One region of the Streptococcus sp. 20925_1_77 genome, then DNA from elsewhere that is predicted to be linked to it. Evidence: predicted binding sites of a transcription regulator. Region 1 holds the regulator's gene; the other holds the start of a gene.
The links. The regulator HrcA, encoded in region 1, represses chaperone genes, less so after heat shock. The targets are predictions, from matches to a motif close to TTAGCACTCNNNNNNNNNGAGTGCTAA.
Positions count from the first base shown of each region.

Region 2: groES (co-chaperone GroES) is a predicted target of HrcA. The motif match lies at 1,653-1,679, and genes of this name have one in related genera.

Region 1 is NZ_JAPVZB010000011.1:11,929-15,352, forward strand. Features, by position in the region: gene dnaK (molecular chaperone DnaK) at 1-980, opposite strand, end outside; gene grpE (nucleotide exchange factor GrpE) at 1,240-1,764, opposite strand; gene hrcA (heat-inducible transcriptional repressor HrcA) at 1,789-2,823, opposite strand; gene O3626_RS06840 (M15 family metallopeptidase) at 2,992-3,424, opposite strand, start outside.
Region 2 is NZ_JAPVZB010000014.1:556-3,979, forward strand. Features, by position in the region: gene groL (chaperonin GroEL) at 1-1,327, opposite strand, end outside; gene groES (co-chaperone GroES) at 1,349-1,630, opposite strand; gene O3626_RS07790 (hypothetical protein) at 1,760-2,053, opposite strand; gene O3626_RS07795 (PTS system mannose/fructose/sorbose family transporter subunit IID) at 2,155-3,009, opposite strand; gene O3626_RS07800 (PTS sugar transporter subunit IIC) at 2,993-3,424, opposite strand, start outside.

The sequences.
Region 1 (3,424 bases):
GTTTCAGCCTTAACAGCTTCTACAACAGCTGGGATACGAGTTGAACCACCAACAAGGATGACTTCATCAATTTCTGACAAACTCAAGCCAGCATCTGAAAGGGCTTGACGAACTGGAGTTTTTGTACGATCTACGAGTTCACGAGTCAAATCGTCGAATTTGGCACGAGTCAAGGTCATTTCCAAGTGAAGAGGTCCAGCAGCTCCTGCAGTGATGAATGGCAAGCTGATTTGAGTTGAAGTGACACCAGAAAGGTCTTTCTTCGCTTTTTCAGCTGCGTCTTTCAAACGTTGAAGAGCCATCTTGTCTGTTGACAAGTCGATACCATTTTCTTTCTTGAATTCTTCAACCATGTAGTCGATGATTTTTTGGTCAAAGTCGTCACCACCGAGTTTATTATCCCCTGCAGTTGCCAATACATCAAAGACACCATCACCCAATTCAAGGATAGATACGTCGAATGTACCACCACCAAGGTCGAATACCAAGATTTTTTCTTCTTTATCAGTCTTATCCAAACCATAAGCAAGGGCTGCTGCTGTTGGTTCGTTGACGATACGTTCTACTTCAAGACCAGCGATTTTACCAGCGTCTTTAGTTGCTTGACGTTGTGCGTCATTGAAGTAAGCAGGAACTGTGATAACAGCTTTGGTTACTTTTTCACCAAGGTAATCTTCAGCGTAACCTTTCAAGTATTGAAGAATCATAGCTGAGATTTCTTGTGGTGTGTATTCTTTACCGTTAGCAGAAACTTTTTCAGAAGTACCCATCTTAGATTTGATAGAGATGACTGTATCTGGATTTGTGACTGCTTGACGTTTTGCAGCGTCACCAACGATGATTTCACCATTTTTGAATGAAACTACAGATGGAGTCGTGCGGTTTCCTTCTGGGTTTGCGATGATTTTTGATTCAGTTCCTTCAAGAACTGCCACTGCTGAGTTTGTTGTACCTAAGTCAATACCGATAATTTTAGACATGTGTTTTTCTCCTTGTTGATTTTTTCTTCTTTTTTCTTTTTGATACTCTTCTTAAGTGGCGACGCCGTCAGAGCTTGACTTCGTCAATCTCTTTGACTAAACTTTGAGCCTAAGGTCTCAAAGTTTGCGAAGATAGCGCCACGGCGAAGAGTATCTCCTTTGGTTCGCTTCGCTTCTTACTATTGGTGAAGCTGAACCATTGTTTATCTTTCTTTCATAGTTTAGTGTCGTTTCGGACAAGGTTTTTAAGTTTTCTCGCCTAGTTGAACACTACTACCATGGCTGGGCGTAGGATGCGGTCATGGAGTTTGTAGCCTTTTTGGAAGACTTGTGCGATGGTGTCTGCTGGATGCTCGTCATCTGCAGGTAAGGTTTGGATGGCCATGTGGTAGTTATGGTCAAAGGCTCCATCTGCTGGAATTTCTTCGATACCTTCTTCTTTTAAGGCATGTACCAAACTTTCTTGGACCATTTCCAAGCCCTTCTTCACATCATCTGTCAACCCTTCGACGGCAAGGGCACGTTCGAGGTTGTCAAGTGATGGTAAGATCGCTTTTGCCAAATCTTGGCTACGGTATTTTTGTAATTGTTGACGTTCTTCATTGGCACGGCGCTGAATATTTTGCATCTCTGCATGAGCACGAAGGTATTTATTTTCAAATTCCTCAGCACGCGCTTGTGCTTCTTCTAACTCAGAAGGTTGATTGCTTTCCTTAACAACTTCTTCAGTTGTCTCGGCAACATCCTCTTCTTTCACGCCTTCTTTTTTGATATCTTCTGTCAAGGCATACACCCCTTTCATTTGGTCTTAATTTACTTCATAATGGTTGCTGTTGAGGTAACGGTAGTAATCCGTTAACTTCATGACCAGCACTCGGCCGATGACATTGACCAGGCTAATCACACGCCTGTAATCCATCTCTACGGGACCGATCACATGCATGAGGGCCATCCCACGATAAGGCACTAGGAACTTGTGACTAATCACCGTCACATTTTTCAAAGCCTTCTCTTGAGATTCTGCAACCAGGATCTGGGTCATTTGGTCTTCTGGCATTCCCCCTCGTAACTCCAAGGCTACGTGTTGGGGATTATCTAAAAACTGATAGGTCTGAAGATCGGCATAACTCAAAGATGAAACCTTTCCTTCTACAAAGACCAGTTCTTGAAACAGTTGCGAGAAGACGTAATCGAATAGATCCAAGACATTGTCTGTCGTCTTGAAATAGCGCTGTACAATCTGTGGAATCTCCGTCCGCAAGCGGTAGTGGATATCCAAGACCGTATTTCCAATGAAGCGTTCTTGAACCAGCTGATGGAAGATTTCCAAGTCACTGGTTAAGAAATTCTTTGGAATAGCAAATTGTACAGTGACAGGCTTTGATTCATCCAAGGTCAGAACCGCTAAAGCATCGTGGTTGGATAAGGGAACAATCTCAAAACCAGTCAAGCGCTGCCGCGTCGGCTCAACATCCTGAATGACTGCGGTGTAGCCCGTCATCTGGGCCAATAACTTAGCCGTAGCATCCAAGATATCGTCTAACTTAAAGGCTTCGAAATCAAAGGCTTTCACCACCTGGTAGACATCTTGTTCATCAATCAACTCTAGATCAAGCGAGTTCTGAACAAAATATTGAAAACCAGCCCGGCTAGGCATTCGGCCACTCGAAGTGTGGGCCTTTTCTAGTAAGCCTTGTTTTTCGAGGGCAGCCATGTCGTTTCGGATAGTAGCACTACTGGATTGAATGACATCTTGCAGTGCTTTTGAACCAACTGGTTCGTGGGTCTTGGTAAAGATATCGACGACAAGATTTAGAATCTCATTTTGACGCTCTGTAACCATGACCTCACCTCTCTTTCGTATTTAGCACTCTAAACACTTAAGTGCTAAACCATGATTCTATTATACACCCATCCAAAGGAAAGTCAAGAAAAAAATCCAAAAAATTAGCACTCTTTTTTCAAGAGTGCTAAAAATCATTCTGAAGACCTAGAAAAAGTGAATCTCCTCCTATTTTCCAGCCTTTTTCAATAGTTGAATATATTCTTCCAATACTAGCTGATGTTTGGCCATATACTGGGCGTTTTCTACGCCAACATAACGGAAATGCCAATTCTCAAAATTCACACCTGTGATGTTGCTCTTCCCATCTGGGTAACGAAGGACAAAGCCATATTGCGGTGCGATGGCAGCTAGCTGCAAGCCCAACTCATCACTTTGACCAGCTTCGACACTCATATCGATCGCAAGCCCCGTCTGGTGTTCACTAGCACCAGGGACCTGTACCTGGGTCTGCACCTGCTTTTCAGCTTCTTCGTGTGAAAGACCACTGGCCTCTAATTGCGCAACACGCTCATTATAGAGCTCTGTTTGTTCCGCCACGCTTCGATAACCCGATATCAAGGTTTCTTCTGGGGCAATTTTTCGAGCCGCCTCTAGAAAT
Region 2 (3,424 bases), on a different contig from region 1:
CACGAAGAACGATATTGCGTCCGGTCGCTTCATCTCCTTCTAATTCAAGGGCTGCGACCGCAGAGATGACATTGACAAGGGCTGTACCACCTCCGGCAACGATCCCTTCTTCAACGGCTGCGCGAGTCGCATTAAGGGCATCTTCGATACGAAGTTTCATTTCTTTCAATTCTGTTTCTGTTGCAGCACCGACCTTGATTACGGCAACACCACCAGACAATTTAGCCAAACGTTCTTGTAATTTTTCATGGTCAAACTCAGAGGTTGTGGTTTCGATTTGTGACTTGATAACAGCGACACGGTTAGCGATCGCTTCTGGGTTACCAGAACCTTCGACAATGACAGTACTGTCTTTATCGACTGAAACTTTAGCTGCTTGACCAAGTGCTTCAATGGTTGCATCTTTCAATTCCAAACCAAGATCGTCTGTAATGACTGTACCACCTGTCAAGATGGCAATGTCTTCTAACATGGCTTTGCGGCGATCTCCAAATCCTGGTGCCTTGACAGCTACGACATTAAAGGTACCGCGGATCTTGTTCAAGACAAGTGTTGGAAGAGCTTCGCCATCGACATCATCAGCGATGATCAAGAGTGGACGGTTGCTTTGAAGAATGCTTTCCAACAATGGCAAGATTTCTTGGATATTTGAAATCTTCTTGTCAGTGATCAAAATGTATGGATTTTCAAGGTCTGCTACCATTTTTTCATTATCAGTGACCATGTATTGTGAAAGGTAACCACGGTCAAACTGCATTCCTTCAACGACTTCCAGTTCTGTCTCCATTCCACGAGATTCTTCAATGGTGATAACCCCATCTTTGCCAACTTTTTCCATGGCTTCAGAGATGTACTCACCAACTTTTTCAGAACGAGAAGACACAGCAGCTACTTGAGCAATCGCTTCCTTGCTCGATACTGGGATCGCATTGTTTTTCAAAGCTTCTACTGCTGTTGCAACAGCGGTCTCAATCCCACGACGTATGCCAATTGGGTTAGCACCTGCAGTGACGTTTTTGATCCCTTCACGGACGATGGCTTGAGTCAAAACCGTTGCGGTCGTTGTACCGTCACCTGCGATATCATTGGTCTTAGAAGCCACTTCTGACACCAATTTAGCACCCATATTTTCAAAATGGTCTTCCAATTCGATTTCTTTTGCGATGGTCACCCCGTCATTTGTGATCAAGGGTGAACCAAATGATTTTTCAAGAACCACATTGCGACCTTTAGGGCCCAACGTAACTTTCACTGTATCTGCTAAGACATCGACACCACGGACCATTGCAGAACGTGCATCAGATGAAAATTTAATATCTTTTGCCATTTCTCTTACCTCTTTCTTCTCTTACTCTACAATTGCAAGAATGTTCGCTGTTCCAACGATGGTGTAGGTTTCTTCCCCATCTTTCACTTCAATTCCTGCATGGCTTTCAACCAAAACGTGATCTCCTGCTTTTACAGCTGGGGCGATGAGTTCACCACTTAGGGTACGCACACCTTCACCAACGGCCACTACTTCAGCTGTTTTTGTATCAGCCTTGCTCGCACCGGCGAGGACAAAACCTCCAACAGTCTGTTCTTTTTCTTCTACTTTTAAGACCACACGGTCTCCTAATGGTTTTAACATGTTCATTCCTCCATACGTGTTTTTAGCACTCTCTATACGTAAGTGCTAACTTATGTTTCTATTGTATCACTTGGTCAGAAATAGTCAAGAAAAAAACACCTCAAAAATAGATGAGATGTTTCTAAAATATCAATTTAAAATTGTCAATTTTTGATTGAAATCGTCGATCACTTTTTGAAGATTGATCCGCCCGCGGTAGATGCCATATCCAAAAACAATCATGCCTAAAATTCCAACCAAGGCTAGTAAAATCCCGAGGATCAAGAGTGGGAGGAAACTTTTGTGAAAGAGATAGATCAATACCACACCAATACTGGCAATGATAAAGAGTAAGCTGAACCAACGACCAAGGTTTTCAAGCATGTGGCGTTGGTACTTGATTTCTGTTTCATATCCATTGACAAGTTCTTGTTTTGTAACCATGGGATTCCTCCTGATAAAAATTGAGAATGAAGTGCAAGTAAAGGAGGTCAATTCACTTCATTCTCAAAAACTCCTACTAGCAAATTCGTTTTTTCTTTTCCTTAGTATTTAAGATGTGGGTCGAAGATACCAAGGGCAACACCGATCAAAGCAACTACAACGAGAAGTAACATAACTTTGTTTGGTGAAATTTTTTTCTTAGACATCAACCACCAGCAAAGGGTGATGAAGGTTGCTGTCAAGAGACCTGGATAAACACCATCGATCTTTTCTTGGATGTTCAAGAAGACTTTTCCTTCAGAATTCTTGAATTGAAGGGCTGTTGTAACAGATACCCAAGTAGCTGCTACGGCACCGATAACCATACCACCGACAACGCTGATCGCTTTACGAAGAGCTTGTCCTTTTGGTCCTACAAGGAATTCAACGGCTTTATCCCCTAATTGGTAACCTTTGAAGAAGGCAAAGCGCATACCAAAGTAGACTAAGAGGTTCCATACGACGATGTAGAAGAGGGCACCAGCGACGTTACCACCTTTAGAAAGGCCAAGGGCAATCCCCAAGAGAACTGGAATCAAGGTACCAACGACCAATGAGTCACCAATACCAGCGATTGGTCCCATCAAACCGGCACGCATACCGTTGATGGTTTCGCCATCCACTGCATCTCCGTTTGCACGCGCTTCTTCCAAACCAGCTGTGATCCCTACAACAAGAGATCCAAGTTGTGGTTCAGTGTTGAAGAAGGCCGTATAGGTTTGCATAGCATCCTTTTGTTCTTCTTTTGTGTCATATATTTCTTCTACGATTGGAAGCATAGAAGTCAAGTACCCGAAGGTTTGCATATGTTCTTGAGAGAAACAAGTCAAATGACCATAATACCAATGATGGAATGCTTTTGCTAATGTTTTCTTTGAAATTTTCTTTCTATCAGCCATTTTAAATATCCTCCTCATCATCGTCTTGGTCCACCACTCCGGCTGGAGCAGCTTTCATCGATTTGATCACTTCAAGTTCATAGTAGATTACTGCAAAGATTAATGAAACAACGGCACTGGATACCAAGTTCAATCCGAGAGATTTTGCCAAGGTAAATCCAACAAAGAATGGAATGAAGTCAGTTGCTTCTGTAACAATTTGTTTCAACAAGATGGCAATACCGACACATGGGAGAAGAGCACCGACTGTAAAGAGGGCTTTCATCCAGTAACCATCCATAGGAAGGTATTGTTTCATCAAATCAACCATGTTTTCACCGTATTTGGTGATAATCATTGTTGGAAGGAAAGAGAAGAGGAAGTGAGAGATCCAAGGGTAAACCCAGTCAACTGCGTAGAGTTTTTTGAAGTTTCCTTCTTCAACGGCTTTCCA